DNA from 3 places in the Mesorhizobium sp. P3_A8 genome. Region 3 is predicted to be linked to each of the others. Evidence: predicted binding sites of a transcription regulator. Region 3 holds the regulator's gene; each other region holds the start of a gene.
What was found. Region 3 encodes PhoB, which activates phosphate uptake and scavenging genes when phosphate is short. Its sites were predicted from a motif close to TGTCATNNANCTGTCAT; they were not measured.
Positions count from the first base shown of each region.

Region 1: phnC (phosphonate ABC transporter ATP-binding protein) is a predicted target of PhoB. The motif match lies at 4,496-4,512, and genes of this name have one in related genera.
Region 2: AC1DX4_RS25215 (alpha-D-ribose 1-methylphosphonate 5-triphosphate diphosphatase) is a predicted target of PhoB. The motif match lies at 2,227-2,243, and genes of this name have one in related genera.

Region 1 covers NZ_JBFUGI010000003.1:530,110-540,729, forward strand. Annotated here, with positions in the region: gene fosX (FosX/FosE/FosI family fosfomycin resistance hydrolase) at 1-374, shown strand, start outside; gene AC1DX4_RS10365 (alpha-D-ribose 1-methylphosphonate 5-phosphate C-P-lyase PhnJ) at 649-1,566, shown strand; gene phnK (phosphonate C-P lyase system protein PhnK) at 1,563-2,339, shown strand; gene phnL (phosphonate C-P lyase system protein PhnL) at 2,342-3,049, shown strand; gene AC1DX4_RS10380 (DapH/DapD/GlmU-related protein) at 3,046-3,663, shown strand; gene AC1DX4_RS10385 (DUF1868 domain-containing protein) at 3,750-4,460, shown strand; gene phnC (phosphonate ABC transporter ATP-binding protein) at 4,593-5,450, shown strand; gene phnD (phosphonate ABC transporter substrate-binding protein) at 5,553-6,461, shown strand; gene phnE (phosphonate ABC transporter, permease protein PhnE) at 6,517-7,488, shown strand; gene phnE (phosphonate ABC transporter, permease protein PhnE) at 7,492-8,859, shown strand; gene AC1DX4_RS10410 (sugar phosphate isomerase/epimerase family protein) at 8,936-9,787, opposite strand; gene AC1DX4_RS10415 (Gfo/Idh/MocA family protein) at 9,831-10,620, opposite strand, start outside.
Region 2 covers NZ_JBFUGI010000011.1:223,500-234,119, forward strand. Annotated here, with positions in the region: gene AC1DX4_RS25200 (GMC family oxidoreductase) at 1-1,227, shown strand, start outside; gene AC1DX4_RS25205 (hypothetical protein) at 1,244-1,393, shown strand; gene AC1DX4_RS25210 (PfkB family carbohydrate kinase) at 1,390-2,202, shown strand; gene AC1DX4_RS25215 (alpha-D-ribose 1-methylphosphonate 5-triphosphate diphosphatase) at 2,404-3,606, shown strand; gene AC1DX4_RS25220 (hypothetical protein) at 3,623-3,823, opposite strand; gene AC1DX4_RS25225 (hypothetical protein) at 3,903-4,142, opposite strand; gene AC1DX4_RS25230 (sugar ABC transporter substrate-binding protein) at 4,569-5,567, shown strand; gene AC1DX4_RS25235 (ABC transporter permease) at 5,564-6,568, shown strand; gene AC1DX4_RS25240 (ATP-binding cassette domain-containing protein) at 6,565-7,329, shown strand; gene AC1DX4_RS25245 (Gfo/Idh/MocA family protein) at 7,393-8,472, shown strand; gene AC1DX4_RS25250 (amidase) at 8,579-10,603, shown strand.
Region 3 covers NZ_JBFUGI010000013.1:34,462-45,081, reverse strand. Annotated here, with positions in the region: gene AC1DX4_RS27010 (YMGG-like glycine zipper-containing protein) at 28-273, shown strand; gene AC1DX4_RS27005 (CHASE domain-containing protein) at 360-2,000, opposite strand; gene AC1DX4_RS27000 (ATP-binding cassette domain-containing protein) at 2,153-2,953, opposite strand; gene AC1DX4_RS26995 (sugar ABC transporter permease) at 2,967-4,298, opposite strand; gene xylF (D-xylose ABC transporter substrate-binding protein) at 4,444-5,484, opposite strand; gene AC1DX4_RS26985 (ROK family protein) at 5,756-7,000, shown strand; gene phoB (phosphate regulon transcriptional regulator PhoB) at 7,013-7,702, opposite strand; gene phoU (phosphate signaling complex protein PhoU) at 7,722-8,429, opposite strand; gene pstB (phosphate ABC transporter ATP-binding protein PstB) at 8,455-9,258, opposite strand; gene pstA (phosphate ABC transporter permease PstA) at 9,255-10,106, opposite strand; gene pstC (phosphate ABC transporter permease subunit PstC) at 10,110-10,620, opposite strand, start outside.

The sequences.
Region 1 (10,620 bases), on a different contig from region 3:
ACCGGATGAGCGAGATCCTGACCGGAGTTTTCGACGCGCGAGAAATCTACGCCAGCGACACCAAGCAGTTCTCACTGTCGCGCGAAAAATTCTTCCTGATCGGCGACATCTGGATCGCCATCATGGAAGGCGAGGCGCTACCGGAGCGCAGCTACAACCACATCGCCTTCAAGATCGATGACGCCGATTTCGACCGCTACGCCGAGCGCGTGGCCAAGCTAGGCCTCGACATGCGCCCGCCGCGTCCGCGCGTCGAGGGCGAAGGCCGCTCGATCTATTTCTACGACGATGACAACCACATGTTCGAATTGCACACCGGCACGCTCACCGAGCGGCTGGCGCGCTACGTCAGGGGATTGGAGGCGGTGCAATGAATTCAGTGCCCGCCCCCATGGCCGCCACCGTCGTGGGAATGACCGCCATAGCTATCATACCCGGAGTAGCCACCATTGCTGACGCCTATGGACTCACCGTGAGAGCCCTCTTTTGGCGCGGGAAGGATCATGCGCCGAAGGAAAAAGAGAACGACGCCGGCGAACACCACCAACAGAATTCCGAGATGCATCCATCCGGTCGAGTTCATCTGAATTCGCCTTTGTTTCCGCGTCCTGGACGCCAATTCAATAGCACAATGTGGATGTGATCGCCATGACCGACATCGCCACCTACAACTTCGCCTATCTCGACGAACAGACCAAAAGGATGATCCGCCGGGCGATCCTCAAGGGCATCGCCATCCCCGGCTACCAGGTGCCCTTCGCCTCGCGCGAAATGCCGATGCCCTATGGCTGGGGCACCGGCGGCGTCCAGGTGACCGCCTCGATCATCGGCCCGGACGATGTGCTGAAGGTCATCGACCAGGGCGCCGACGACACCACCAATGCGGTCTCGATCCGCGCCTTCTTCAAGAAGGTCACCAATGTCGCTGTCACCACCGATACCGCCAGCGCCACCATCATCCAGACCCGCCACCGCATCCCCGAACATCCGCTCACCGCGGGCCAGGTGCTGGTCTACCAGGTGCCGATTCCCGAGCCCTTGCGCTTCCTCGAGCCGCGCGAGACCGAAACGCGGAAAATGCATGCGCTGGAGGAATACGGCCTCATGCATGTGAAGCTCTATGAGGACATCGCCAAGCACGGCCGCATCGCCACCACCTATGCCTATCCGGTGAAGGTCGAGGGCCGTTATGTGATGGACCCCTCGCCGACACCGAAATTCGACAATCCCAAGATGCACCGCTCGCCGGCCTTGCAACTGTTCGGTGCCGGCCGCGAAAAGCGCATCTACGCGGTGCCGCCCTTTACCGAAGTCGTCAGCCTCGACTTCGAGGACCATCCATTCGAGGTGCAGACTTTCGACCAGCCTTGCGCGCTGTGCGCGGCGGAGAATGTCTATCTCGACGAGGTCATCCTCGACGACCATGGCGGCCACATGTTCGTCTGCTCCGACACCGACCATTGCGAGAAGCGGCGGGCGGACGGCCATCGCGGCCATCTTGCCCCCGAAGCCCATCCTGCCCCGGAAACCCATTCTGTCACGGAAAAAATGGAGCCGGCACAATGACCGACGAACCGTTGCTGCGCGTCTCGGCGCTGTCCAAATTCTACGGCTCGCGCGTCGGCTGCGACAACGTCTCCTTCGATCTGTGGCCGGGCGAAGTCCTGGCTGTCGTCGGCGAATCCGGCTCCGGCAAGACGACGCTGCTCAACTGCCTGTCGACGCGGCTCTTACCTTCCTCAGGCACCGCCAGCTACCGAATGCGCGACGGCCAGTTCCGCGAACTCTACCGCATGAGCGAGGCCGAGCGCCGCTTCCTGATGCGCACCGACTGGGGTTTTGTCCATCAGAACCCGGCCGACGGCCTGCGCATGACGGTGTCTGCCGGCGCCAATGTCGGCGAACGGCTGATGGCGGTCGGCGACCGTCATTACGGCAGGATCCGCGCCACGGCGGTCGACTGGCTGTCGCGCGTCGAGATCGAGGAAGACCGGATCGACGACGAGCCGCGCGCCTTTTCCGGTGGCATGCGCCAGCGCCTGCAGATCGCCCGCAACCTCGTCACCGGCCCACGGCTGGTGTTCATGGACGAGCCGACGGGCGGCCTCGACGTGTCAGTGCAGGCGCGCCTGCTCGACCTCCTGCGCGGGCTGGTCACCGATCTTGGCCTCGCGGCGATCGTCGTCACCCACGACCTTGCGGTGGCGCGTCTGCTGTCGCAGCGGATGATGGTGATGAAGGACGGCCGCGTTGTCGAAAGCGGCCTCACCGACCGCGTGCTCGACGACCCGCGCGCGCCCTACACACAGTTGCTCGTTTCCTCGATTCTGCAGGTCTGACCATGCCGACGCCTCTCGTTGTTTCCGACGTCGCCAAGAGCTTCATCATGCATCTGCGTGATGGCATCAAACTGCCTGTCGTTTCCGGTGTCTCGTTCTCGATCAAGGCCGGTGAATGCACCGTGCTTGGCGGCCCGTCCGGTGCCGGCAAGAGTTCGATCCTGAAGATGCTCTACGGCAACTATGCCGTCGACGAGGGCCAGATCATCGTCAAGCATGAGGACGGACTGATCGATCTTGCGCATGCCAGCCCGCGCACCGTGCTTGCCGTACGCCGGCAAACGATCGGCTATGTCAGCCAGTTCCTGCGCACCGTACCGCGCGTCTCGGCGCTCGATGTCGTCGCCGAGCCGCTGGTCGAGCGCGGCGAAGGGCGCGAAATTGCCCGTGGCAAAGCACGCGCCTTGCTGGCGCAGCTCAATTTGCCGGAAAAACTCTGGGCCCTGCCGCCGGCGACCTTCTCTGGCGGCGAGCAGCAGCGTGTCAACATCGCGCGCGGCTTCATCACCGAGCACCCGATCCTCCTGCTCGACGAGCCGACCGCCTCGCTCGACGCCACCAACCGCGACGTGGTGATCGAACTCATCGCCGCCAAGAAGGCTGCCGGCGTCGCCTTGCTCGGCATCTTCCACGACCACGATGTGCGCGAGGCGGTGTCCGATCGCGTCATCGACGTCACCGCCTTTGCTCCGGGAAAACTCGCCGCATGACCAGGAAGCTGTCGGAGACACCGTTGGTCCACCCGACGGCGGAAGTGCACAATTCTACACTTGGCCGCTGGACCGAGATCGCCGACCGCAGCCGGGTTTCGGAAAGCGAACTCGGCGACTATTCCTACATGATGCAGGATTGCGCCGTCTGGTGCGCGACGATCGGCAAGTTTGCCAACATCGCCGCAAGCGTGCGCCTCAATGCTACTAACCACCCGACCTGGCGGCCGACACTGCACCACTTCACCTACCGCGCCTCGGACTACTGGGACGACGCCGAGCACGAAAGCGAATTCTTCGCCCAGCGCCGCGCCAAGCGCGTCACCATCGGCCACGACACCTGGCTCGGCCACGGCTCGACCGTCCTACCCGGTGTCACCGTCGGCGACGGCGCAGCGGTTGGCGCCGGAGCCGTCGTCTCAAAGGATGTTGCGCCCTACACCATCGTCGCCGGCGTGCCGGCCAAGCCGATCCGCGAGCGCTTCGACCGCCGCACCGCCGAACGCTTCCAGGCGCTCGCCTGGTGGGATTGGGACCATGCCAGGCTGCGCGCCTCACTCGACGATTTCAGAGAACTGTCTGCCGAAGCCTTCTTGGAAAAATACGAAGCTTAGTCCCTCACATCATCGTCATGGGGAAACCTGTTTCATATCCCTGACACATCAGCGAGGCAGGACCCGGTCTTTCCCTGGAGATCGCCATGCTCGACACCGTCAGACCCTCGCTTGCCGGATTCTTTGCCGGCTCCAACCCGACCCCGCCGGCGCACCTCGGCACGCGCTACGACAGGTCAGGCAATTTCCTGACTGAGCCCGGCAACACCGTTGTCAGCCATCTCGTCAGCGGTTCCCCGTCCGAGGCCGTGGTGCTTGCGGTGCGCGAGAAGATGCTGGCGATGCCTGACGCCGACCGGCTCGCCTTCACGCCCGTTTCCAGCCTGCATATGACGCTGTTCCAGGGCATCATCGAATATCGCCGCCGCCTGCCCTACTGGCCGCAGGACGTGCCGCTCGACACCAGCATCGACGCCATGACCCGCGTCTATCTGGAACGGCTGAAGGGTTTCGAGGGCTTCGGTCCGTTCAACGTCAAGGTGGTCGAAATCGTGCCGACCGGGCTCACCGTGGCCGGCGCGACGGACGAGGATGTGCGCATCATGCGTCAATGGCGCGATGCGCTGGTGACGCCGTTCGGCTACCGGCACCCCGATCATGACGCTTACGTCTTCCACATCACCTTCGCTTACCAGATCCAGCGTCTGGCGGACGACAAAGCTGCAGCATGGCAGGCGCTGTTCGATGATGGCCTGGCACTTTTCGCAAAGCAGGCACCGGTGATCGAGATCAAGGCGCCCGCCTTCTGCGCCTTCCGCGACATGAAGCATTTCGAGGAATTGCTGGTGCTCGGCTGATTGCTTGCTGGGCGCCGGTCCTCACGCCTGTGGAGCGTAACAAAACTGACATGCTGGCGACACGGCAGGTTCATGTGGCTGCGTTAGGCGAGAGCCTAACGATCAATAAGGCCCGGACTGGAGCCCAGCCCCATGTCAGCAAGCTCTGCCACACTCGAAATCCGCGGCGTCAGCCGACGATTTGGCAAGAACACCGCCGTCAACGATGTCAACATCTCGATCCCGCAGGGTCAGATGGTTGGCGTCATTGGCCGTTCGGGCGCCGGCAAATCGACCCTCCTTCGCATGATCAACCGTCTTGTCGACCCCAGCCAGGGGTCGATTTTTTTTGACGGCGCCGAGGTCTCCCAGCTGCGCGGCTCGCCGCTGCGGCGCTGGCAGCGCGACTGCGCCATGATCTTCCAGCAGTTCAACCTGGTGCCGCGCCTCGACGTGCTGACCAATGTGCTGCTTGGCAAGTTGAACCACCGTTCGACCCTGTCCAATCTTCTCGGCATGTTCTCGCGCGCCGAATGCGCCGAGGCGGTCGCCGCCCTTGAGCGGCTCGACATCGCCCGCACCGCGCTTCAACCCGCCGGCACCTTGTCTGGTGGGCAGCAGCAGCGCGTCGCCATTGCCCGCGCCCTGATGCAGCAGCCCAGGGTGATCCTCGCCGACGAGCCGATCGCCTCGCTCGACCCGCTCAACGCCAAGGTGGTGATGGATTCGCTGCAGGACATCAATCTGCGCGAAGGCATCACCGTCGTCACCAATCTGCACACGCTCGATACCGCGCGCACCTATTGCAACCGCATCATCGGCATGGCTGCCGGCAAGGTCGTCTTCGATGGCCCACCGGAAGAGCTTAACCGCGAAGCCGTGCGTCTCGTCTATGGCGCCGACGGCAATGGCGGCGAAATCGCCGAGGCCATCACCTCGACCAGCGTTGCCTTCAAGCAAAAGATTGCAGCATCCGCCGGACCGCTCGAGCCTGCATTCCCAGGCTACTGAGTTCAACAAAGAGCGGCTCGGATCGTCCGCCCACGTCAAGGGCACCTGTCAAAATCGATAACGCTGCCGGCGCGGGGCCGGAACCTACAGGAGAGATAACAGATGTTCAGGAAGATGGTTCTCGGCGCCGTTTCGGTGCTCGCCATGGCCACCAGCATGGCCCACGCCGCCGATCTGAAGGAATTCCGCGTCGGCATTCTGGGCGGTGAAAACGAAACCGACCGGCTGCGCAACTACCAGTGCCTGGCCGACCATCTGAAGACCGAATTCGGCTTCGAGAAGGTCTCGCTGTTCCCCGCCGCCGACTATGATGGCGTCATCCAGGGCCTGCTCGGCGGCACGCTCGACTTCGCCGAACTCGGCGCTTCCGGCTACGCCAGCGTCTACATCAAGGACCCGAAGGCGGTCACCCCGATCCTCACCACCCAGCAGACTGATGGCGCCACCGGCTATTATTCGATCGGCCTGGCGCTGAAATCCTCCGGCATCACCGACATCAAGTCGGCCAAGGGCAAGAAGCTCGGCTATGCCGATCCGGATTCGACCTCCGGCTATCTGATCCCGCTGACCCAGATTCCGAAGGACACCGGCGCCTCCAACGAGACCTATTTCGCCTCGACCCAGTTCAACGGCGGCCATGAGAACAACATCCTGGCCGTGCGCGACGGCAAGGTCGACGTCGCGGTCGACGATTCCTCCGGCATCGGCGATTTCAAGAACGGCTACACCTCCGGCACCTTCCACAAGGAAGTCGCCAAGGGCGCCGTCGACCCCAACGACTTCGTCGAAGTCTGGCGCTCGGGCCTGATCCCGAACGGCCCGCTGGTCGTGCGCGCGGCGATTGGCGACGAGATGACCGCCAAGCTCGCCGCCTTCTTCACCGACCTGCCGAAGAAGGACAAGGCTTGCTTCGAGGGCGTCGAAGGTGGCGATTTCACCGGCTACGTTCCGGTGAAGCCGGACTTCTACAACGTCATCGTCGAAGCCCGTAAGGCAGCCATCGGCGGCTAACGGCGAAATCGGAAAGGGCGGCGCCGAAAGTGCCGCCCTTTTTGCATCTCCGATCATGACCCTTTCCGTGACAGCCCCTTCTTTGACAGCCTCTTCTGGCGCCACCCACCAGTTGGCCGAGGCCTGGCGACGCCAGACGTCGCTGCGCCGGTTCTATACGGTGCTTGGCGTCGGCCTGCTGCTCGCCGCGATGTTCGCCAGCATGTGGTTCGCCGACGAGGCCAATGCCGGCCATTTTTTCGACCGGCTGCCGCATATTCTGGATTTCCTGAGCTGGCTCGTCCCCAAGGACTGGAACGACGTCTGGCGGGCGCTGTTCGACATTGCCTCGCCGCATGACACCGGCACGCAGGAATTCAACTTCCCGCTCGGCCGCGTCTATGTCTGGGGCGGGTTCTACGTCCCCGAATATTTCGAGCTGATGCTGACTACGGTGAACATGGCCCTGGTTTCGACCTTCATCGGCTTCATCTTCGCGGTGCCATTCTCGTTCATCGCAGCGCGCAATCTGACGCCCCATCCGCTGCTGCGGCTGATCGTCAAGCGCTTCATGGAACTGCTGCGCGCCTTTCCCGAGATCGTCATCGCCGGCCTGTTCGCGGCCATCGTCTCGATCGGCCCGATCGCCGCCATCATCGCCATCGGCCTGCATTCGATCGGCGCACTCGGCAAGCTGTTCTACGAGGTCAACGAGAACATCGATATGCGCGCCGAGGAAGGTCTGCGCGCGGTCGGCGCCAACTGGTTCGAGCGCGTGCGCTTTGCCGGCCTGCCGCAGGTGCTGCCCAATTTCATGTCCTACACACTGCTGCGCGTCGAGATCAATGTCCGCGTCTCGACCATCATCGGCGCCGTCGGCGGCGGTGGCATCGGCGAGGAGTTGAAGCTGTCCATCTCGCGCGGCTTCGGCGCCAAGACCCTGGCGCTGGTGCTGCTCCTGTTCACCACCATCTTCATCATCGACCAGTTTTCCGCCTGGCTGCGCCGCAAGCTGGTCGGCGAACAAGCCTTCATGATGGGGGCGTAAATCATGGCGACCATGACCGCCGAGGAGATGCTGTCGATCACGGAACGCTATCCCCTGGTGTTCCGGCGGCCGCTGTACAAGCGCTTCGCGCCGCTCTTCCTGTTCGTCGGCATCCTGACTTACCTCATCTATGTCCTGTGGTTCTTCAGCCTGCCGCAAGTGTTGCGGGAATCGCACTGGGAGCGTCTGCCGCTCTTCCTGACACAATGGGTCAGCTACGATTTGCAGCCTGAGTTCCGGCTCGACCAGCCGGAGATCACGCCCAAATACCCGCGCTTCTCCGCGCTGGGCGAAAACCCCAACCCAGACTGGGTGATCAAGAACCCGGACGGCACCTTCACCGTGCTGATCGACGGCCCGGCAAAATCCGTCACCTTCGACAAGGCTCAGGCGACGATCGTGGCCAACGGCCAGACCGTGCCGGTTTCGCTGACCGGCGGCAAGCCGGTGATCACAGGCCCGGTGCCGGACTGGATCACCGCGCATGATGACGAGGTGGTGGCCAAGATGGGGTTCGTCGGCGAGGTGCGCGTCACCGTCGACCGCGTCAAGGTGCGCAAGCGCTTCCTCGGCTGGGCGAATTTCGTGTTCGACACACGCTCGCCCTTCTTCGGTAAATCAGCGGGAGAAGTGGTTTCGCTGATCGTGTCCGGGCCCGAACTGAAGCCGGGCACCTCGAACCTGGCGCTGGCCGGCGACAACATCTGGAACAACGCCCAGTGGCAGCATGGCGACGTCTGGACGAAGCTTTTGCAGACCATCGTCATGGCATTTCTGGGCACGCTGCTTGGCGGTATCGTCGCCTTCCCGCTCGCCTTCTTCGCCGCCCGCAACATCACGCCGAGCGGGGCGCTCAGCCAGGTGCTCAAGCGCTTCTTCGACTTCATGCGCTCGGTCGACATGCTGATCTGGGCGCTGTTCTTCACTCGCGCCTTCGGCCCCGGGCCGCTGGCCGGTAGTGCCGCGATCTTCTTCACCGAGATCGGCACGCTCGGCAAGGTCTATTCGGAAGGTCTCGAGAACATCGACGACAAGCCACGCGAAGGTGTGTTGTCGACCGGCGCCAACGGCCTCCTAGTGCAACGCTACGGCGTGATGCCCGAAGTCATTCCGGTGTTCATCAGCCAGACGCTCTACCAGTGGGAATCCAACACCCGTGGCGCCACCATCATCGGCGCTGTCGGCGCCGGCGGCATCGGCCTGAAATTGTGGGAAGCGATGCGCACCAATTCCAACTGGGCCAACGTCTTCTACATGGTGCTGCTGATCCTGCTCGTCGTCTTCATCTTCGACAACATCTCGAACTTCCTGCGCCGCCGGTTGAGCCGGACGATCCACGACTACAACAGGATACAGGCCGAGCAGGGTTAGGCGCCTCGCAACGAAAATTTTGACGCCAACGTTTGGTAGGTTTCTAAACCCTCGCCAGCAACGCGCAGCCGCGCCCTCACCCCGCCTTCTTCCACCCGTTCTTGATATGCTTGTACCCGTCCCGATAAACCGCTTCCGGAGTTTCCGCGAAATCGCGCCACACCTTCGTCGCCGCCGCCAGATCCTTCAGCGAACGCCCAAACGACTCGATCGTCAGCCAGTCGTCATAGCCGCTCTTGCGGATCGCCGCGAACGTCTCTTTCCACGGGATGTTGCCGCGCCCCGGTACGCCGCGATCGTTCTCCGATATGTGGATGTGCACGACATTCCTGCGGTGCTTCGTGTAGGCGCCGATCGGGTCGGCTTCCTCAATATTGGCGTGGAACGTGTCGTACATCGCCTTGATATGCGGCCTGCCGATGGCATCGATATGCTCCGACAGGTCCGCCATCGTGTTCATCAGATAACATTCGAAGCGGTTCAGCGCCTCCAGCCCGATGGTGACGTCCCGCTTGCCGGCATGGTCGCCGATAGTGCGCTGCGAGGCGACCGAACGGTTCTTCTCGGCGGGTGTCGGCCCGCTGCCGGAGAAGGCGCCGAGCGTCGAGTGCAGCGGCCCGCTGAGCGTCCTGGCGCCAAGCGCATCAGCGCAATCAACAGCCCATTTCATGTACGCGATACCGGCCTTGCGGGTCGCGGTATCCGGCGAGATCAGGTTCATTGAAGGATCGCCCATCGCCGAGACCGCGGTCCGCTCCAGCCCGATACGGTCGAGCAGGTCACCGAGCTTTTTGTAGTCGTCCGGCACACCGGCGAAGATCGGTATCTCGACGCCATCGAAGCCAGTCGCCTTGATGTCACGAAGCAGCTTCTCGTGCTTCTTCGACACCGCCGTCGTCCACAAAAACATGCACATGCCGATTTTCATCGACGCCCCTCCCCCCGTTTGATCCCCCCGGATCGTTTTTGTTTTAGAGTTTCGTCCACGCCCCATTCTTCTTCGATGACTTCACGCAGGCCTCGATGAAGGCCATGCCTTCGACGCCATCCTGGATGGTCGGGAAGACGACATCCTTGGGCGGCTTGCCGCCCTTGCGTCGTGCAGCCCGGATCGCCCGCGCGGCTTCCTGGTAGATGTTGGCAAAACCTTCGAGATAGCCCTCCGGGTGGCCTGACGGCACACGGCTGACACGGCCCGCCACCGGCAGCGCGCCGGCGCCGTTGCGGGTGATCAATTGCTTGGGCTGGCCGAACGGCGTGTACCAGAGATAGTTCGGATCGGCCTGCACCCATTCAAGCCCGCCCTTCGAGCCATAGATGCGCAGCTTCAGCCCGTTCTCGTGGCCGGGCGCCACCTGGCTCGCCCAGATCATACCCTTGGCCGGATGCGTCTTGCCGGTGGGCTTGAAGCGCAGCATGACGTTGACATTGTCGTCGAGCAGCCGACCCGGCACGAAGGCATCGAGATCGGCCGACAACGAGTCAAGCTCCAGCCCCGAGACGAAGCGAGCGAGATTATAGGCATGCGTGCCGATGTCGCCCAGCGCGCCGCCCGCACCCGCCTGTTTCGGATCGCCACGCCACGAGGCCTGCTTCTGGCCGGTGGCGGCGAGGTCCTCGGTCAGCCAGTCCTGCGGATATTCCGACTGCACGATGCGGATGTCGCCGAGCACGCCCTTGGCCACCATTTCGCGTGCCTGCCGGATCATCGGATAGGCGGTATAATTGTGGGTGAGCACGAACACCTTGCCGGTCTTCTCG
Region 2 (10,620 bases), on a different contig from region 3:
GTGTTCCGGCGGCTGGAACGCAATGAGCGCCTGGCCGGCGAGCGCCACGGCACCGAGGGACCGCTGCCGGTCTCCGATCCCCGCCATCGCCACCCGCTGTCATTGGCCTATGTCAAGTCCGCGCAACAGGCCGGCTATCGCTACAATGACGACTTCAACGGTGTCGAGCAGGAAGGCGTCGGCTTCTACCAGACGACGACCGCCAACGGCGAGCGTCAGTCGGCGGCAAAGGTGTTTTTGAGGCCGCTGGCCGGCAACGCCAACCTCACCGTCGTCACCGATGCGCTGGTCACCGGCGTGACGCTGGAAAACGGCGCGGCGAGCGGCCTTGCCTACACCACGTCGGACGGCAAAAGCCATGCGGCGACGGCAAAGGCCGAGGTGATCCTCACCGCTGGCGCGCTGGCGACCCCGAAACTGATGATGCTGTCGGGCCTGGGGCCGGCCGAACATCTGGCGTCGCTCGGCATTCCCGTCATCCGCGACATGCCCGCGGTCGGCCGCGACCTGCAGGACCATGTCGCCGCTCCCGTCTATGCGCTGACACGCCGGCCGATCTCGCTGCTGGGCGAAGACCGCGGCCTGCGGGCGCTACGCCACGGTCTGCAATACCTGCTGTTCCGGACCGGCCTGCTCACCTCCAACGTCGTCGAGAGCGGCGGCTTCTTCGATACCGATGGCGACGGAAGACCCGACATCCAGTTCCACGTCCTGCCGATGATGATCGAAAGCGCCGAACACGGCTCGATCGAACGCCACGGCATGGAGCTCAACCCGTGTGTACTGCGGCCGAAATCGCGCGGCACGGTCGGCCTGCGCTCGCGCGATGCGGCCGACCCGATCCGTTTCACCACCGGCTTCCTGTCCGATCCGGACGATCTCGCCCTTCTGCTCGCCGGCATGAAGATCGCCCGCAATATCCTGCGCCAGCCGGCGCTGCGGGCGGTGATCGCCGAGGAACTATCGCCGGGCGAGGACGCCGATCTTTCCGATCAATCCATCGTCGATCACATCCTTGAGCACGCCAAGACCGTCTATCACCCCTGCGGCACCTGCCGGATGGGCAGCGACGACGACGCGGTGGTCGATCCTCAACTGCGCGTGCGCGGCGTCCCGCGCCTGCGCATCTGCGACGCCTCGATCATGCCGCGCCTGATCAGCGGCAACACCAACGCCCCGGTGATCATGATCGCCGACCGCTGCGCCGATTTTATTCTCGGGGTGTAGCCAGGCTGCGCAGTCCTTGGCGTTCGCCGCCTGCGCCAGCACGTTGAGCAGCCTGCTGTCCCTGGTGCCGGTCCTGGTGCTATGCCTGCTCGCGCAGCGCATCATCGTCGATGCGCTGGCGCCGGGCCTGGGCGAAAACCAGAAGGCGAAAAAGCAGGGACCATGAGCACAGTCATCGTTGTCGGCCATGTCAACTACGACCAGGTCTGGTCGCTGTCCTCGCCCCTCGCCTCGGGCGCGCGCATTGTCTATTCCAACCGCAGCGTCAGGCTCGGCGGCGGCGGCTTCCATACCGGCACACAACTGGCCAGGCTCGGCAACCATGTTCGGCTGATCAGCAATCTGATGGACGACGACCATGGCCGGGCAGCGCTCGCCACATTGCAGGCGAGCGGCATCGATACCGGCACCGTCACCATCTGGGCCGGCGAAACCCGGTTTACCGAAATCCTGCTCGAGCCGAATGGCGAGCGCACCATTTTGAACCCCGGCGGCCAGATGCGCCCGCCCTTCGCCGCACCGGAGCCTGTCAGCGGCGACGCCGCCTATCTCAACGCCCTGGTGCTCGATACCGGCCTCATCGCCTCTCTGAAGACGATTCCGCTTGTCATTTCGCAATTTCCGCTGCGCAGCGCCTCGCCGCGTCCGGCCGACATCGTCATCGGATCGCGCGCCGACTTTCCCGGCGAGGACACGCGAGCGATCTGGGAGCGAGCAACAGGGATCGCCGGGCCACGCTTGAAGACACTGGTGCTGACCGATGGAACGCGCCCGATATCGCTCTATGACGGCAAGGTGCTGAACCACGTCACGCCGTTGAAGCAGGTCTCCGTGCCCGACACGATCGGTGCCGGCGACTGCTTCACCGGGGTCTTCCTGCACGGCCTGCTACAAGGGCTCAGCCTCGAGCTTTCCGCCGAACAGGCCAGCCAGCAAACCGCCGAATGGCTGTCGGAACGATCCCGTACCGGCTGAGCCAAGCGCTCCGGGAACACCGGCTTTCATGAAAATGTCATAAAAATCAAATGGAAACCGGCATTCGAGTGAACTAGAAAACATCGCAATGATCCTGGAGAGATCGTGATCGAGGCGCGGCAAGCCGGCGCATCATCGCCATGATCCTGGTCTTCCACACCCCGACGATGTCGCCCACCTTGTCGATCGAAGAGAACCCTGATGTGGCTGAGTGAATTCGAAATTGTCCTGCGCGACCGCGTCATCCCGAACGGCGCGATCAGGATCGAGAACGGCCGGATCGCCGAGATTCGCGACAAGCCTGTCGAGCATGCCGACATCGAAGGCGGCGGCCGCCTGCTGCTGCCCGGCTTCATCGACATGCATGGCGACATGGTCGAGAAGGAAGTCGAGCCGCGCACCGGCGTGCATGTGCCGATGCGGATCGGCATTGCCGAGCTCGACAAGAAGCTCGCCTCCTGCGGCATCACCACTGCCTATGCCGCGCTTTCCTTCATCGGCGCCAGCGTCACCAGTGGCGTGCTGCGCTCGGAAGACCATACGACCGATATCATCGACACCATTGCCGGCATGAAGGACGATTTGCTGGTCGACCACCGCATCCATGCCCGCTTCGAAGTGACCTTCGCCCCGGCGCTTCCCATGCTGCAGAAGTTGATGGATGCCGGCAGGCTGCATTTGATCTCGCTGATGGATCACACGCCCGGACAGGGACAATACCGCGACGTCGAACTCTACATCGCCCGCATCGCCAAGGAGCGCGGCATGTCCGTCGCGAACGCATCCGAGGTCGTCGGCAAGCGCATCGCCGGCCGTAACGGCCAGGGCGATGTGTTGAACGCCCTGCAGGATCTGTCGGCGCGTGCGCAAGCCGCCGGCATCGTGCTTGCCTCGCATGACGACGACACGCTGGAAAAGGTGGAACTGGTCCACGGCCTGGGTGCTGCGCTCTCAGAATTCCCGGTGACCCTGGAAGCGGCGCAGGAAGCCCGCAGGCTCGGCATGCACACCGCCATGGGCGCGCCCAACGCACTGCGCGGCGAGTCCTATTCCGGCAATCTTTCCGCCCGCCAGGCCTACGAGGCCGGGCTGCTCGACATGCTGGCCAGCGACTATCACCCCGCCTCGATCCTGCCGGCCGTGCTTGGTCTGGCGGAGCTGCGCGACGATGGCCTCGCGGCGGCGGCAGCGCTGACAAGCGCCAACCCGGCCTACGCCCTGGGGCTCACCGATCGCGGCGCTATCGAGACCGGCCTTCTGGCCGATCTTGTCGTCGCCGACCGCCAGCCGGTGCCGCGAGTGCGTGCCACCTTCCGCGCCGGCCGCATGATCTACGGCGACGGCACGCTGAGCCATCGCCGATTGCAGCCGTTCGCGGTTTTCGAGGAACTTGAACTGGTCTAGTCTTGAACTGGTCTAGTCAAACGTCGAGCGCGACCATCATGCCGCGCACTTCAGCCATTTCCAGCAGCAGGTCTTGCAGGGTTTCGACGGCCAGCGTCGCACCGGTTATGGCCAGCAGCTCGGTAATACTCTCTCTCATGGAAATGACCGCCATTCCGGTTTTCTCGGAAAGCAGCCGTCCGATGGCGGCGCGGATCAGAGCATTCTGGTCAGGCATGATTCCCCTTTCATGCTGGATGACGATATAAGTTTTTCTTCAACGGTATGCTTTTTGCGCAACTTCTGCGAGCCTCAGCTTACGTCTGCAAGCCGTTTTGGTGTGTCGGATCTGTATTATTTGTCTGACAGTTGCTCAGCGATGACAGCGAAGGCGGCGCCCACGGCTTGCCGTCCGCTTCCATGGCTGCAAGCAGGACCAGCGGCACTTGGTACCGGTAGCGCCCGATGAATGTCCTGCCTCCCTGCATTGCCGGCAATTGCGTGTCGAAAATGGAATACCTGCCCGACGGCTCGTTCAGGATCTCAAAGCGGTCCAATGCAACCTCGTGTTCCCCCCCTGAGAAAATCCCTAACGCACACCGCCCGCCGAAAGTTGCAACGGCTGATGCTTCTTTTATGACCATGGAACGGATGTGCCACTGGCGCCGGCCGACATGCGAGCGATGTCGTGCGGCGGAGCGGTGAAAATCACTTCGCACCATTTTAAATCTTGACGCGTGTCAATTTTTTCTGAAACATGCGCAAACGCCGGCAAGGCATCAGCCGGCGCTCTGGGAGGAGCAATGCCTGACATGAACGAGCGCCCGCACCGGGCCACGAGCCGCATATCCAGCGGCTGGCAGCGATGTGTCGGCAGTTCGTGACACCAAGCGTTGGGGTCGCTTGCGTCCTGTCGGCCATTTCGTTCGCCGAACACCGAAACTGATGCGACGGCACATCAAACAATAAGGAGGAGGAAAACCATGAGCGTATTTAATGGCTTAAAGCTCGGCACAGGACTGCTTGGCGCGGGCCTGCTGGCAACCATCGTCTCGGCCCATGCCGAGGACGCGGCGAAGGTCGCGGCCATCGTCAAGGGCCTCGACAACCCCTTTTTCCAAACCATGCAGAAGGGCATCGAGGAGCAGGGCAAGGCCAACGGCGTCAATGTCAGCGTCCAGGCCGCCGCCAATATGGGCGACGCCACCGGCCAGGCCGATCGCCTGACCGCAATGGCCATGCAGGATTTCGATTGCTATCTGGTCAACCCGATCAGCGTCTCCAACCTCGTCCAGGCATTGGTGCCGGTCGCCCAGAAGAAGAAGCCGATCGTCAACATCGACTCGACCATCGACGCCGAACAGGCCAAGGCCGCCGGCTTTGCCGTCTCCACCTATATCGGCACCGACAATGTCGCCGCCGGCGCGCTGGCCGGCGAGGAAATGCTGAAGCTGGTGCCGAAGGGCGCCAAGGTCGCGCTGATCGCCGGTATCGTCGGCGATGTCGGCTCCAACGCCCGCATCAAGGGCTTCAAGCAGGCTGTCGAAGGCAAGCTCGAGGTGGTGGTGATGGTGAGCGCCGACTGGGATCGTGAGAAGGCGTTGACCGCCGCCACCGACATCCTCGCCGCCCATCCCGATCTCGCCGGATTCTTCGCCGCCAACGACATCATGGCGCTCGGCGTCGAACGCGCCGTGCAGACCTCCGGCAAGGACGTCAAGGTGATCGGCCTCGACGGCATCGTCGATGCGCTGAAGTCGATCGCGGCAGGCGAGCTCACGGCCACCGTGGCGCAATATCCCTATGTCGTCGGCGCCATGGGGGTCGAAGCCTGTGCGCTGGCCGCCAAGGGCAAGGAACTGCCCGCCAACGTGCCCGCACCTGTGCTCCTGATCAACAAGGCCAATGCCGATGCCTCGCTGACGAATTTTCCGCGCCCCGGCGGCGATTATCCCGATCCCTTCCGCGAGATGCTGAAGTGAGCAATTCCACAGACAACGCGCCCGTCGCCCATTCGGCGGGCGCGGCGGAGGAGAGCCGCCCCTCCCTGTCGGCTCTCCTCCTGGATCCTTCCTTTTGGGCCGACTGGGCATCCGTCGTCGGCCTGGTCGGTCTCGTCATCGTCTTCGGCATCGCCCAGCCGGTCTTTCTCAGCGTCGCCAATTTGCAGGCGCTGTTGCTGGCGTCGGCGATCTTGACCGTGCTGTCGATCGGCCAGACCTTCGTGGTGGCGACCTCAGGCATCGACCTGTCGCTGGCCGCCGCCGTCATGCTTGGCGCCATCGTGCTTGGCCTCGTCAATGCGGTAGGCTACGGTATCTTCATCGCCTGCGTGCTCGCGGTACTCGCCACCAGCGCCATCGGCTTCCTCAACGGCCTGATCATCACCGTCGGCAAAATTCCCGATTTCGTGGTGACGCTCGGCACGCTGTCGGCCATCACCGGGCTTGGTCTCATCATGTCGGGCGGCGAACCGACCATGGTCGGCTCGACCTTCCTGCTGCGCCTTGCCTCCGGCTCGTTCGGGCCGTTCGGCTATCCGGTCTGGGTGGCGATCGCTGCCGTCATCGCAGCGCATATCGCACTCTACCACACATGCTTTGGCGTCCATCTGCTGGCGACCGGCGGCCAGGTCGAGAGCGCCGGCGCGCTCGGCATCCGCACCAACCGCGTCAAGATCGCCGCCTACACCATTTCGGGGTTCTGCGCCGGCCTAGCGGCCATTCTTCTGGTCGCCCGCATCGGTTCGGCCGAACCGCAGATCAACACCAGCCTGCTCCTGAATTCGGTAGCGGCGGTGGTGCTGGGCGGCGTCAGCCTGTTCGGCGGCCGCGCCAGCATATTGGGCCCGGCCATCGGCGCGCTGATGCTGACAGCACTCGTCAACGGCCTGACCTTGCTCAACGTCTCGGCCTTCTACCAACCGCTTGCCGTGGGTGCCATCGTGGTGCTGGCGGCGCTGATCATGCGGTACCAGAAATGAGCGCCGTCAGCCCCTCCCCTGCCTCCGACGCGATCATCGCCTGCGACGGCCTGAGCAAGCATTTTGGCGGCGTGCGCGCCTTCACCGACGTTGCCTTCAAGGCCCGCCGCGGCGAGGTCACCGCCGTCATCGGCGACAATGGCGCCGGCAAGTCGACGCTGATCCGCTGCCTGGTCGGCGTGCATGTGCCGGATGCCGGCTCGATCGTCTTCGATGGCCGAGAGCATCCCTTCTCCAACCCGGACGGGGCGCGCAAAGCCGGTATCGAGACCGTGCACCAGAACCTGGCGCTGATCGATGAACTGACGGTGGCGCAGAACCTGTTTCTCAACCGCGAGCTCGTGCGCCGCATCGGCCCCTTCGCGTTCCTCGACCGCAAGGCAATGAAACGCGAGGCGCGCGCCATGCTGTCGCGCCTGTCGATCAACGTGCCGTCGATCAACCAGCGTGTGCGCCGCCTGTCGGGCGGCCAGCGGCAGGCGATCTCGATCTGCCGCGCCGTCGGCTCCGGCGCCAAGCTGGTGGTGATGGACGAACCGACCGCCGCACTTGGCGTGCAGGAAACCGCCAATGTCGAGGCGCTGATCCGGCGCCTGCGCGAACAGTCGGTGAGCGTCATCCTGGTCAGCCACAATTTCGATCAGGTGCGGCGCCTGTCCGACCAGATCTGGGTGATGCGGGCTGGAAAGATGGCAGCGACCGTGCGCGCCTCGGAGACCACGGGCAATGAGCTCGTCGCGCTGGTCACCGGCGCGGCCTGACCGCCCAATCGTGAAATCAACCGTTGGCCGCCTGGGCCGGAAATGAAATCAAGGAGTTTGAGAGTGGCACCACTTCGTGTCGGACTTGTGGGTCTTGGAGAAGTCGCGCAGTCGATCCATCTGCCTGTGCTGGCCGACCAGCGCGACCGCTGGCAAATCGCGGGCGTATACGACGTGTCGCCAAGCCTGGTGACGCTCATCACCTCGCAACATGCGACGGCAAGAGCCTTCGAAACCGCCGAGGCGCTGATCGCTTCGCCTGATATCGATGTGGTGTTCGTGCTGTCGTCCGACGACACCCACAGCCGCTTCGTGCGCGCGGCGATTCAAGCCGACAAGCATATCCTGCTGGAAAAGCCCGCTTGTCTCACGGTGCGCGAGATCGACGAGTTGCTGGCGCTGATGCCGGCCTACAAGAAGACCCTGTTCGTCGGCTACATGCGCCGCTACGCGCCGGCCTATCTGGCGGCCAGGGACGAACTCCCCGCCCATGCCGACATCACCCATGTCCGCATCTTCGACCTGATCTCGGAAGGCCGGCATTTCCTCAAGAAGAGCCAGAATGTCCTCTATCCCCGAGACATCGACCCTGCCCTGCTGGCGCGCGGCGCCAAGGAGCGGGACGCACTGATCCGCGAGGTCGTCGGCGCCGACGCCCCCGCCGACCTGGTGCGCGCCTATCGCGGGTTGACGGCTCTCTCCTCGCACCACATTTCGGCGATGCGCGGGCTCATTGGCGAACCCAAAGGCGTGGTGGCCGCGCACCGCACCAATGGCGGCGCCAACACCAGCATCACCTTCGACTACGGCCATTTCGCCTGCCTCTACGACGCGGTGGTCGATGATCTCGGCCTGTTCGACGCCATGATCGAAGTGCGCTCCAACACCAGGCGCGTGCGCATCATCTACGACACGCCCTATATCCGCAGCCTGCCGACCCGGCTGGAGGTGACCGACGCCGGCTCACTCGGCCCGGTGACAAAAAGCTTCGGGCCGCTCTATGGCGACGCCTTCTCCAACGAGCTGGAGATTTTCCATCGCCATATCGCCGAAGGCACGAAGCCGCTGACCGACCTCGCCGATTCACGCCGCGACCTAGCGCTGATGGCGCAGATTATCGAGCGCATGAAGGAGAGCGGCTGAACCGGGCCGAAAGGACGGCTACAAAAACAAAGACTGCTGATTGGCTCTTGCCGAAGCCGGCGGGCTCGCTCATCCATAGTGTCGAAACGACAGTTTGGAACCAGTGATGACCGACGCCAGCCTTCATCTCGTCGAAGCGACGATCGACCAATTGCGCTGTGCGCTTGAGGACGGCCTCATCACCAGCGTGGAACTGGTCGGTGCGTATCTCTGGCGCATCGCGCATTTCGATCGCCACGGCATCAGCCTCAACGCGGTTCCCGTGCTCAATCCAGCGATGTTCGAGGAGGCCGCCGCTTCCGACCAACGGCGCCGCGATGGTGCCCTGCTCGGGCCACTCGACGGCATCCCCTACACCGCCAAGGACAGCTACAAAGTCAAGGGCCTGACGGTGGCCGCCGGCTCGCCGGCCTTCGAGCATCTCATCGCCAATGAGGACGCGTTCACCATCGCCCGGCTGCGTGCCGGCGGCGCGGTGCTGATCGGCCTCACCAACATGCCGCCCATGGCCAATGGCGGCATGCAGCGCGGCGTCTATGGCCGCGCCGAAAGCCCCTACAATGCCGACTATCTGACCGCAGCCTTTGCATCCGGTTCGTCCAACGGCTCGGGCACGGCGACGACCGCCAGCTTCTGCGCCTTCGGACTCGGCGAGGAGACCTGGTCGTCCGGCCGCGCGCCGGCCAGCAACAATGCGCTGGTCGCCTACACGCCGTCGCGCGGCGTCATTTCCGTGCGCGGCAACTGGCCGCTGGTGCCGACCATGGATGTCGTGGTGCCGCACGCGCGGACCATGCCCGACATGCTCGAACTGCTCGACATCATTGTCGCCGACGACCCGGAAACGCGAGGCGATTTCTGGCGCGCGCAGTCCTGGGTCGCCCTGCCGAAAGGTTCCGAGGTACGGCCGCAACGCTATACCGATCTGGCGCTTGCCGGCTCGCTGAAGGGCAAGCGGCTCGGCGTGCCCAGAATGTATATCGGCAGAGACAGCGGGGCCGATCAACCGATCGAAACCCGCGCTTCCGTGCTGGCGCTATGGGAACAGGCGGCGGCTGATCTCAAGAGGCTTGGCGCCGAAGTGGTGGAGGTCGATTTTCCCGTCGTCTCCAACTATGAGCGCGACCGCCCCGGCACCCGCACCCTGGTCGAGCGCGGGCTGGTGCCGAAAGAATTCGCCGACCACGAACTCTGGGACCTCTGCATCTGGGGCTGGGACGATTTTTTGCGCGCCAATGCCGACCCGGCGCTTCCCGATCTCGCCTCGGTCGACGGCCCCAAAATCTTTCCGCAGCCGCCAGGCACTTTGCCTGATCGCTACGAGGGTGGCTTCGACCTGGCGGAATATGTCGAGCGAGCCAAATCCGGCGTCACGCCATTCGCCGATATTCCAACGCTGGAGGACGGCCTGAAGGGGCTAGAGGCGACAAGGCGGATCGATTTCGAGGATTGGCTCGATGCACAAGGCATCGACGCCGTGGTTCTGCCCGCCGCCGCCGATGTCGGTCCGGCCGATGCCGACATCAACGAGGCGTCTGCGGCGCTAGCGTGGCGCAACGGCACCTGGGTCGCCAACGGCAATCTGGTCTGGCGCCATTTCGGCATCCCAACCGTCACCGTGCCGATGGGCACCATGGCCGACATCGGCATGCCGGTCGGCCTGACCTTCGCCGGCAAGGCCTATGACGATGAAAGGCTGCTGCGCATGGCCGGCGATTACGAGCAATCAACACAGCGCCGCACGAGCCCGCCACGCACGGCGGAACTGGCTGATGATGTGTTTTCAGGGCGGACCGCCCAAGTAGGCGATGGCAAGGCGCCACCGCTGGCAATCGTGCTTGCCGCCGATGCGCGGACTTCGGGCGATCGGGACGAGATCGCTATCACGCTTGATCTGCTCAACGACACAGAGGCTGAGAACGCCAGCATCAAGGTGCACGTCAATGGAGAGGCCGTCGCGATGCACCGGAGCGGCGCGCGCTTCAGCGCGAGTACCCTCGTTCCCACCGCCGAGCACAAGCGATTCCACAGCATCTGGCGCGGCTCTTATGGCTCGATCGTGACAGCGGTGGTGCGGCTGGAGGATGGGCGCAGCGCCGGAGCCTATGTGGTCACGGGTGGGATTGGGTGAGGGTTGCGGTGAAACGC
Region 3 (10,620 bases):
TGTGGACACAAAGTGAGGAGTGACTCTATGCGGAAGATTATTATTGCCATGGCTGCGGTGGTTGCCGTCAGCGGCTGTACCTCGACCGAGGAGAACGTTGTCGGCGGCGGCTTGATTGGCGCCGGTATCGGCGGCTTGGTCGGCGGCGGCAAGGGCGCGCTGATCGGTGCGGCTGTCGGTGCCGGGTCCGGCCTGCTGGTCCGCAGGCTGCAGAACGGCCGATGCAAGTATCGTGATAGGCACGGCAATATCTACATCGCCCGCTGCAACTAATTCGGCGATAACAGTCGATCCGGGGACCGGTCCGCTGGTCTCCGGATTTTCTCGCTTGGAACGCCTTTACGTCTGACGGTGCGCCGTCAGCCCGTGAGCGGAATTTTTATTTCCACCTTCAGACCATCGGCTTGAAAATCGCGCTTGATCGTGCCGCGCAGTTCGCGCGTGACGTTGAGGTCGATCAGCTTGGTGCCGAACCCGGTCTCGGCAGGCGCCTCGACTTTCTTCTTCCCGGTCTCCCGCCAATTCAGTGCCAGCGTTCGCTCGCGCCCTGGCCCTTCCAGCGACCAGTCCACCTTGAGCGCCCAATCACTTCTGACCGAGTTGGCGAAAGTTCCGGCTTCGCCATATTTCAGCGCATTGGTTGCCAGCTCATGGAAGGTCAGGCCAAGCGCTTGCGTCGTGGTCTCGTCGAGCAACACCTCCGGCCCCGACAGCAACCCTTCCGGCAAGTCCTTGCCGAACACCTGGCCAAGTTCAATGCGCAGCAGATCGGCGAGATCGGCCTTCTGCCAGCGCGAGCGCGTCAGCATGTCCTGGGAGGCCGCCATCGCCTGCAGCCTGGCCGAGAAGGATGCCGAAAACTCGCTGACGTCGGTCGCCCGCAAAGCCGTCTGCCGCGCGATCGCCAACACCCTGGTGATCGAATTCTTGATGCGATGCTTCATCTCCTGCAGCATCAGGTCTTTTTCGAGCAAGCTCTTTTCGGTCGTCTCGTGCAGGCGCGATGCCGCCTCATAGGCCCGCTGCTGATAGCGCGCCACCAGCGCGATGGCGCCCGCCGCCAGCAGGCCGAACAGCCCCAGCATCACCGGAATGGCGCGCGACGACGGCTGCGAGAAGGCGCTGGTCGGCCTGAACAACACCGTCCACGGGCGCCCGGCCACCGTGATCTTGCGGGTGACCAGCAACCGGTCGCCAAAGGATGAAGCCGGCGGCGTCTCCGACCGGAACAACAGGTCGTCGCTGTTCACCGCGCCGTCATAAATCTCGGTGTTGACCGGCAGCAGTGGCGCCCGGCTGAGTGCGATCTGGAACAGGTCGCGGGCCCGGAAGGCCGCGTAGAGAAAGCCCGCGGTCGAGGATCGCGATGCGTTGATGACCTCCGGCGCGGTTTCGACATTGAGCCGCACGAAGACCAGGAAGCCGGTGAAGGTCTGTGTCGCACCCGTGCCCTGGCCCAGTTGCACCAGCCCGCTCGCATGCTGCTGGTCATCGGCCATAGCCTTTTCGATCGCCACGCGCCGCACCGGTTCGCTGAACATGTCGTAGCCGATGCTGGACTGGTTGGACGGATCCAGCGGCTCGAAAAGCATGATGGGCGCGCGCCAGGGCTGCGTCGTGTCCGGATAGACCGGATGGCTGGCGCCGAAATCGTGGAGGATGTCGCGTTCGACCGCCGCTTCGTCACCCGTCTTGACGAGGCCGAGGAAGCCGATGCCGCGTAGGCCGGCGAAATTGTTGTCGACATCCAGCGCGTTGAAGAACGCCTTGAACTCGTTCTGGGAGATGTCGCCATTGCGGGCGTCGAACAGCGCCTGCGTCGACCGCAGCAGCGACAAATGCAGGTCGATACGGCTCTCGATCCTGTTGAGGGCGTCGTCGGCCGCCGCTTCGAACTTGATGCGGGAGGCTTCCTGCGTCGCGAAATAAGCGTACCCCGCCATGGTCATGCTGATCAGCGCAACGGCGATGAACGCGACAATCGGAAAGAGTTTCTTCAACGGATGATGCGGTCCATGGGGCAATACCGGACCTTTATGGGCAAGTCGCCGGGCCAACACAATGGCAAGGCCAAGCCATCGCGATCACTGGCATATCACGTGACCGGCAACCGGCCATGCCGATCAAACCCATACCGGACCGCCCGCAGGCCTCAGGCGGCGATCTTCAGCGCGCCCGGCCCGGGAATGGCACCCGGAGGACATTTGCCCAGGATGATCATGCCGAGCACCTCGTCCTGCGTCACATCGGTGGTGCGCGCGGTGCCGACGACCTGGCCGTTCTTCATCACGCAGACCCGGTCGGCCAGTTCGAACACATCGTGGATGTCGTGGCTGATCAGGAAGATGCCTATACCATCGGATTTGAGCTGCTTGACCAGTTCGCCGACCTGCGCCGTCTCCTGCGGGCCAAGGGCCGCCGTCGGCTCGTCCATGATCAGGATGCGGGCGTTGAACAGGATCGCGCGTGCGATCGCCACCGACTGCCGTTGGCCGCCAGACAGCTTGATCACCGGCTCCTTGAAGCGCTGGAAGCGCGGATTGAGCCGGCCCATCACCTTGCGCGCCTCGGCCTCCATCGCAACGTCGTCGAGCGTGCCCCATCCGGTCATCAGCTCGCGGCCGAGGAACAGATTGGCGGCGGCGTCGACATTATCGGCCAGCGCCAGCGTTTGGTAGATCGTCTCGATGCCGTATTTCTTGGCATCGCGCGGATTGGCGATCGAAGCCTCCTCGCCATTGACGAAGATCTGGCCGGCATCGCGCTTGTAGGCGCCGGACAGGATTTTGATCAGCGTCGACTTGCCGGCGCCGTTATGGCCAAGCAGCGCCACGACCTCGCCCGGGAAAAGATCGATCGAGGCGTCGTCGACGGCCCGGATGCCGCCAAAGGCGATCGAGATGTTGCGCATGTCGATCAGGGCGGTGGCTGCAGGAGCAGTCTTGTCAATCATGGCGATGCCTCCCCTAAACGCGCTTGCGGTAAACAGTGTCGAGCCACACGGCGATGACCAGCACTGCGCCGACGACGATGCTCTGCAGCGGCGAGTCGATGCCGAGCAGCACCATGCCCGACTGCAATGATTGCATCAAAAGCGCGCCCAGCATGGCGCCCATCACCGTGCCTGCGCCGCCGGCGAGTGACGTGCCGCCGATGACAGCGGCGGCGATGACCAGAAGCTCGTCCAGCGTGCCCAGCGCATTGGTCGACGCGTTGAGGCGGGCCGACGAGATCGCCGCGCTGATCGCGGCCAGCACACCCATAATCATGAACACCTTCATGGTCACCCAACGGGTGTTGATGCCGGCAAGTTCGGCCGCCTCCGGATTGCCGCCAATGGCAAAGACATAGCGGCCGAAACGCGTGCGCTTGGTGATGAAGGTCATGATAATGCCGACAGTCACCGCCATCAGCACCGGTATGGCAATGCCATGCGCGATGAACAGCCCGCCTGCGGGAATGGTAATGCCGTTCTGCTGGGCGTACTGGCGCACGATGCCGATCGGCCATGGATAGGAATTGGCGATCCAGACGGCGCCAAGGATGGCGGCGCAAGCAACCACGCCAAGCAAGGTCTCGGCCCAAACCGGGCGCAGCGGAAAGTTGAACCGCTTGCGCTGCGACCTGCCGTTGAGCAGCATGAAGGCGACCGCCACGCAGGCGACGACACCGACGATCCAGCTGGCGGTAGCGCCGATCGAGCCGCGTGGTCCGCCGCCCATCAGCTGGAAGGTTGTGTCGAGCGGCGCGACCGTGCGCCCGCTGGTGATCAGCCATGCCATGCCGCGCCAGACCAGCAGGCCGCCCAGCGTCACGATGAAGGCCGGAACCTCCATATAGGCGATGATAAAGCCCTGGAATGCGCCGATCAGGAGACCAAGCACCACACCGGCCGCCAGCGCGATGATCCAAAGCCACGGATTTCCAAGCTGGAAACCGATGACGCGAATGAGGAATTCGGCCTGCGCCACGCCCATGATCATGCCGATCACGCCTTCGACGGATCCGACCGAGAGGTCGATGTTGCGCATGACGATAACCAGCACCATGCCGGTCGCCATGATCGCGACCGACGAGGTCTGCACCGATAGGTTCCACAGATTGCGCGGTGTCAGGAAAAGCCCGCCCGACAGGATATGGATGCCGACCCAGATGACCAGCAGCGCCCCGACCATGCCGAGCATGCGCGTGTCGAGTTCGGTAGCCTTGAGGAACCGTCCAACGGCGCTGAGTTCGGATGCACGCGCCTTGTCCGCCGCGGTGCTGCCGACCGGTTGATTAGAGGTCGTGTCGGTCATGCTATCCTCCCACCGGTTTACCGTCTGGCGCGGATGCCGGAACATGGATGCTATTTGCTTTCCGCAGTCATTTGAAGCGGGAAGCCCCTTGAGAAACGCCGCGGCTTTTGGGCCGCGGCGTCGATATCGAACGGTATTACGCCGTTTAGTTGCAGGCCGCGACGCTGCCGGCGGCGACGCCCGCACAGACTTCGTCCTTCTTGATCCAGCCGGCGTCGATGACGACGTTTAGATTGTCCTTGGTGATGGCGACCGGGGTCAGGAACAGCGACTTGACGGTGTTGCCGCCAGGCGTCGTGAAGTCCTTGACGCCGGCGATGTCGGTCATCTTCTTGCCGTCGGCCAGCTGCGAGGCGATCTCGGCGGCGTTCTTGCCGAGCTCGCGCGCGTCTTTCCACACCGACACGGTCTGGGTGCCGAGCGCGATGCGGTTCAGCGCGGCATGATCGCCGTCCTGGCCCGACACCGGCACGGTGCCGGCCAAGCCTTGCGCCGTCAGCGCCGCGACGACGCCGCCGGCGGTGCCGTCATTGGCGGCGACCACGGCATCGACCTTGTTGTCGTTGGCCGTCAGGAACTGCTCCATGTTCTTCTGGGCGTTGGCGGGCAGCCAGCCGTCCGTATAGGCTTCGCCGACATTCTTGATCTTGCCGCTGTCGATGGCCGCCTTGAGCACTTCCATCGAGCCCGAGAACAGGAAGTCGGCGTTCGGATCGGCGCCCGAGCCCTTGATGAAGACATAATTGCCTTCCGGCTTGGCCTTGAACACCGCAGCCGCCTGCAAGCGGCCGACTTCCTTGTTGTCAAAGGTCAGGTAGAAGACGTCCTTGTTCTCGATCAGGCGGTCATAGCCGACGACCGGAATGCCTTCGTCCAGCGCCTTCTGCACGGCCGGGCCGATGGCCGAGGCATCCTGCGCCAGGATGATCAGCGAATTGGCGCCCTGCGAGATCAGGCTTTCGACATCGGTAAGCTGCTTGCCGGGATTGGACTGCGCATCGGCGGAGATGTACTTGTCGCCGGCGGCCTCGATCGCCTTCTTCATGGCGGCCTCGTCGGTCTTCCAGCGCTCTTCCTGGAAGTTGGACCAGGAAACGCCGATGACCTTGTCCTTCGCCTGCGCGACCGACACAAGCGTCAGCGACATGGCGACACCCGCCAGGATGGCGGCTGTGAATCTCTTCATGATATTCCTCCCTGCGCCGCGTATGGCGCGACCAAACTGGCCCTAAGGCCGGCACAGAGGCTCTATTTTTTCGAGCCTCGAAAAAACACTGATCCAACACCGGAACGCTGTCAACAACGATTCTGATGGATTTTGATGTCCTCATGAATTTTTTTCGAGCCTCGGAATAAATAAATGACAGGACGGGCCGCTTCTGCCAGTATTTGACCGTGTCGCCGGCAGCGTTCGAGGGGCTGGAGGAACCGCGGCGACCGGGAGGATGTGGGAAAACATGTCGGTCGGAATCCGCCACGACGATTTGCGCCGGCGCAACCGCGCGATGGTGATTGCGGCCGTGCGCCGGGCCGGTCGGCCCTCGCGCACCGAGATTGCCGCGACCACCGGCCTCAGCCACTCGACCATATCGGCGATTTCTTCCGACCTGATCGGCGAAGGCATACTGGCCGAAGGCAAGCCGAGCGAGGCCGGCGCACTCAAGCGCGGCCGGCCGCAGGTCGGCCTCGGCCTCAACCCGGAGGCTGCGGCTGTCATGACCGTGGTGCTGTCGCTGAATTTCCTCTCCGTCGCCGTCATCGACTATGCCGGCCAGGTGGTATCGGAAGAACAGCGCCGGCTGGACACGCTGACCATGTCGCGCGAGGCGCTGATCGGCGAATGCGTCGCCATTGTACGGCGCCGCCTCGAGGATCCCGATATCGACGTGCGCAGCGTCGCCCGCATCGCGCTGGCGATCCAGGGCATCACCGACACCGAGGCCCGGGCGATGCTGTGGTCGCCGATCACGCCGCAGACCGACATCGCCTTCGCCGACATCCTCGAGGCAGAGTTCGGCATCCCAGCCACCATGGAGAACGACTGCAACATGATGGCGGTGGCGCTGCGTTGGCGCGATCCCGAGCGCTACCGCGACGACTTCATCGCCATCCTTCTGTCGCACGGCATCGGCATGGGCCTGGTGCTGAAGGGCGAGCTGTTCACCGGTACCCATTCCTCGGGCGGCGAGTTCGGCCACATGATCCATCGGCCAGGCGGCGCGCTCTGCCGCTGCGGACGCCGCGGCTGCGTCGAGGCCTATGCCGGCAACTACGCCATCTGGCGCAACGCCAGGCAGCTCAGCGAGGACACCGAGCCGGTCGCCGATGTCAGCGACGCGCAGATGCGGGCACTGGCCGCGACGGCACGGGAACGCGACGGGCCCGAGCGCGAAGCCTACCGCAAGGCCGGTGAGGCGCTCGGCTACGCCCTCGGCAGCCTGTTCGCGCTGATCGACCCCGCACCCGTCGCGATGGTCGGCGTCAGCGCCGCCGCCTTCGACCTGATCGAGCCGGCATTGCGCGAGGCCATCGCCCAGACGGCCGGCGGCCAGCACTCGAAATCGATTTCCTTCGACACCGAACCGAACGAACTGCCGCTGATCCGCGAAGGCTGCGCCATGCGCGCCCTGACCTTCGTCGACCAGGAGATTTTCGCGCCGGGCGTGCAGGCGAGAGCTGGCACCGGCAAGAACGTTGCCTGAATCAGGTCCCGCTCAATCTTCCCTGATCGCGTAGCCCGCGCCACGAATGGTTCTGATGACATCGGGCATGCGGCCATTGTTGACCGCCTTGCGCAGGCGGCCGACATGCACGTCCACCGTACGCTCGTCGATATAGATCGTCTCGCCCCAGACATTGTCGAGCAACTGGCTGCGCGAGAAGACGCGGCCGGGATGGCGCATCATGAATTCGAGCAGGCGGAACTCGGTCGGCCCGAGCCGGATCTCGCTCTTCTTGCGATAGACCCGGTGCGATTCACGGTCGAGCACGATGTCGCCGACCTTGAGCACGCTGGACAGGACTTCCGGCTTGGCGCGGCGCAGCAGCGCCTTGACGCGAGCCATGAATTCCGGCGTCGAGAACGGCTTGACCAGATAGTCGTCGGCGCCGGTCGAGAGCCCACGGACGCGGTCGCTTTCTTCGCCCCGCGCGGTCAGCATGATGATCGGCAGCCGCTCGGTCTCGGGCCGCATCCGCAGGCGCCGGCAGAGTTCGATGCCGGACACCGCCGGCACCATCCAGTCGAGCACCAGAAGGTCGGGCACGTTCTCCTGCAAGCGGATCTCAGCCTCGTCGCCGCGCGGCACCACCTCCACCTGGTAGCCTTCGGATTCAAGATTGTAACGGAGCAGCACCCCCAGCGGCTCCTCATCCTCCACCACCATGATGCGTGGCGCGATCATTGATTGGTCACCTCTTGCGTCAGGCCGCGGGCGCCGACATCGCCGTCTCGTCCTGCTTGGGACGATTGGCGGGCAACTGCGTGCCGGTCAGGACATAGTAGGCGTTTTCGGCGATGTTGGTCACGTGGTCGCCGATGCGTTCGAGATTCTTGGCGCAGAACAGCAGATGGGTGCAAGCCGTGATGTTGCGCGGATCTTCCATCATGTAGGTCAGCAGTTCGCGGAAGACGGAGGTGTATTTGACGTCGATGCGTTCGTCGTCGGCGCGCAGCTTCGCCAGTGCGGCGGCATCGCGCGCCGCATACTCCTCGATCACGCCCTGCACCTGGATCAGCACCAGCTGCGCCATGGCGTCGATGGAATGCGACAGGTCGCGCGGCGTGGCGCTGAGACCAACGGTGCCGACACGCTTGGCGATGTTCTTGGCAAGATCGCCAATGCGTTCGAGATCGCCGGCCATGCGGATCGAGCCGACGACGTGGCGCAGATCGTCGGCCATCGGCTGGCGCTTGGCGATCAGCGTGATGGCGCGATCGTCGAGTTCGCGCTGGCGCGCATCCATGATGGCGTCGTCGGAGACCACGCGCTGTGCCAGTGCGTTGTCGGAATTCAGCAGCGCCTTGGTGGCGCCGCCGACCATCGAGCCAGCGAGATCGCCCATGTCGCTGATCAGCCTGCTGATCTGTCCGAGATCCTCGTCGAAGGCTGCGACTGTGTGTTCGGCCATGATCCTGGTCCTCGTATGCGTGCGATCAGCCGAAGCGGCCGGTGATGTAGTCTTGCGTGCGCTTCTCGCGAGGCGACGTGAAGATCTTCTCGGTTTTGTCGAACTCGACCAGCTCGCCCAGATACATGAAAGCGGTCTGCTTCGAGACGCGCGCCGCCTGCTGCATGTTGTGGGTGACGATGACGATCGTGTAGTCGGCCTGCAGTTCGTCGATCAGCTCCTCGATCTTGGCGGTCGACAGCGGGTCGAGCGCCGAGGCTGGCTCGTCGAGCAGGATGACTTCCGGCTTCACCGCCACGGTGCGGGCGATGCACAGCCGCTGCTGCTGGCCACCGGACAGGCTGAGGCCGCTGGCGTTAAGCTTGTCCTTGACCTCGTTCCACAGGGCTGCGCGCTTCAGCGCCTGCTCAACGCGGCCGTCCATCTCGGCCTTGCTGATCTTCTCATAGAGCCTGACGCCAAAGGCGATGTTCTCATAGATCGACATCGGGAACGGGGTCGGCTTCTGGAACACCATGCCGATCTTGGTGCGCAGCAGGTTGAGATCTTGCGAGCGGTCGAGGACGTTCTGGCCGTCGAGCAGCACCTGGCCCTCGGCGGTCTGCTTGGGATAGAGCTCATAGATGCGGTTGAAGACGCGCAGCAGCGTCGACTTTCCGCAGCCCGACGGTCCGATGAAGGCGGTCACGCTGCGCTCGGGCAGCGACAGCGTGATATCCTTCAGCGCCTTCGACTGGCCGTAGTAGAAGTTGAGGTTCTTGACCTCGATCTTTACCTTGGCGGCTGCCTCGGCGGCGATCGTCATGTCTGGAGACAACATCTGGCTCATTTGTCCTCTCTGCGTCCGGTCAAGCTGCGCGCAACGATGCTGAGCGCGAGAACCGTCAATGTGATGATGAGTGCGCCAGTCCAGGCCAGCTGCTGCCATTCCTCGTAAGGGCTGAGAGCGAACTGGAAGATGGTGACGGGCAGGCTGGCCATCGGCGCGTTGAGATTGCTCGACCAGAACTGGTTGTTCAGCGCCGTGAAAAGAAGGGGTGCGGTCTCGCCGGAGATGCGGGCGATGGCCAGCAATATGCCGGTGACGATGCCGGACATTGCAGCGCGGTAGGCAACCGACTTGATGACCACCCAGCGCGGGGCGCCGATCGCGGTGCCGGCTTCGCGCAACGCGTTGGGCACCAGGTTGAGCATGTCCTCGGTGGTGCGCACGACGACCGGGATGACCAGGATGGCGAGAGCGACGGCGCCGGCGATCGCCGAGAAGTGCCCCATCGGCCGCACCATCAGCTCATAGACGAACAGGCCTATGATGATCGACGGCGCCGACAGCAGGATGTCGTTGATGAAGCGCACCACGGTGGTGAGCTTCGAGAAGCGGCCGTATTCGGCCATATAGGTGCCGGCCAGCACACCGATCGGCGTGCCGACGATGATGCCGATGATGGTCATCACGATGCTGCCGTAGATGGCGTTGAGCAGACCGCCGGCATCGCCGGGCGGCGGCGTCATTTCCGTGAAAACCGCAAGATTGACACCTGAAAGGCCTTTGTAGAGCAGGGCGCCGAGGATGAGCGCCAGCCAGGCAAGGCCGATGCCGGCGGCGGCAACGCACAGCGTCATCATCACGCCATTCTTGCGCTTGCGGCTCTGGTGAAGCGACGTGGCTGTCGACATCGGTCAGGCTCCCGTGCGGGCGTCGATGCGCATCAGCATGTAGCGTGCGATGGCAAGGATCAGGAAAGTGATGACGAACAGGATCAGGCCGAGCGCCACCAGCGAAGAAGTGTAGAGATCGCCGACCGCTTCGGTGAATTCGTTGGCGATGGTGGCGGAGATTGTCGTTGCCGGCGCGAACAGCGAGGTCGAGATGCGGTGCGCGTTGCCGATGACGAAGGTCACCGCCATGGTTTCACCGAGCGCGCGGCCGAGGCCGAGCATGACGCCGCCCATGATGCCGATGCGGGTGTAGGGAATGACGACGCGGCGGGTTACTTCCCAGGTGGTGCAACCAATGCCGTAGGCCGATTCCTTCAGCACGGGAGGCACCGTGTCGAAGACGTCCTTGGTGATCGAGGTGATGAACGGCAGCACCATGATGGCCAGGATCATCGACGACGTCAGCAGGCCGATGCCGTAGGGCGGGCCGGCAAACAGGCTGTTGAGGCCGGGAATGCCGTGGAACACGCTG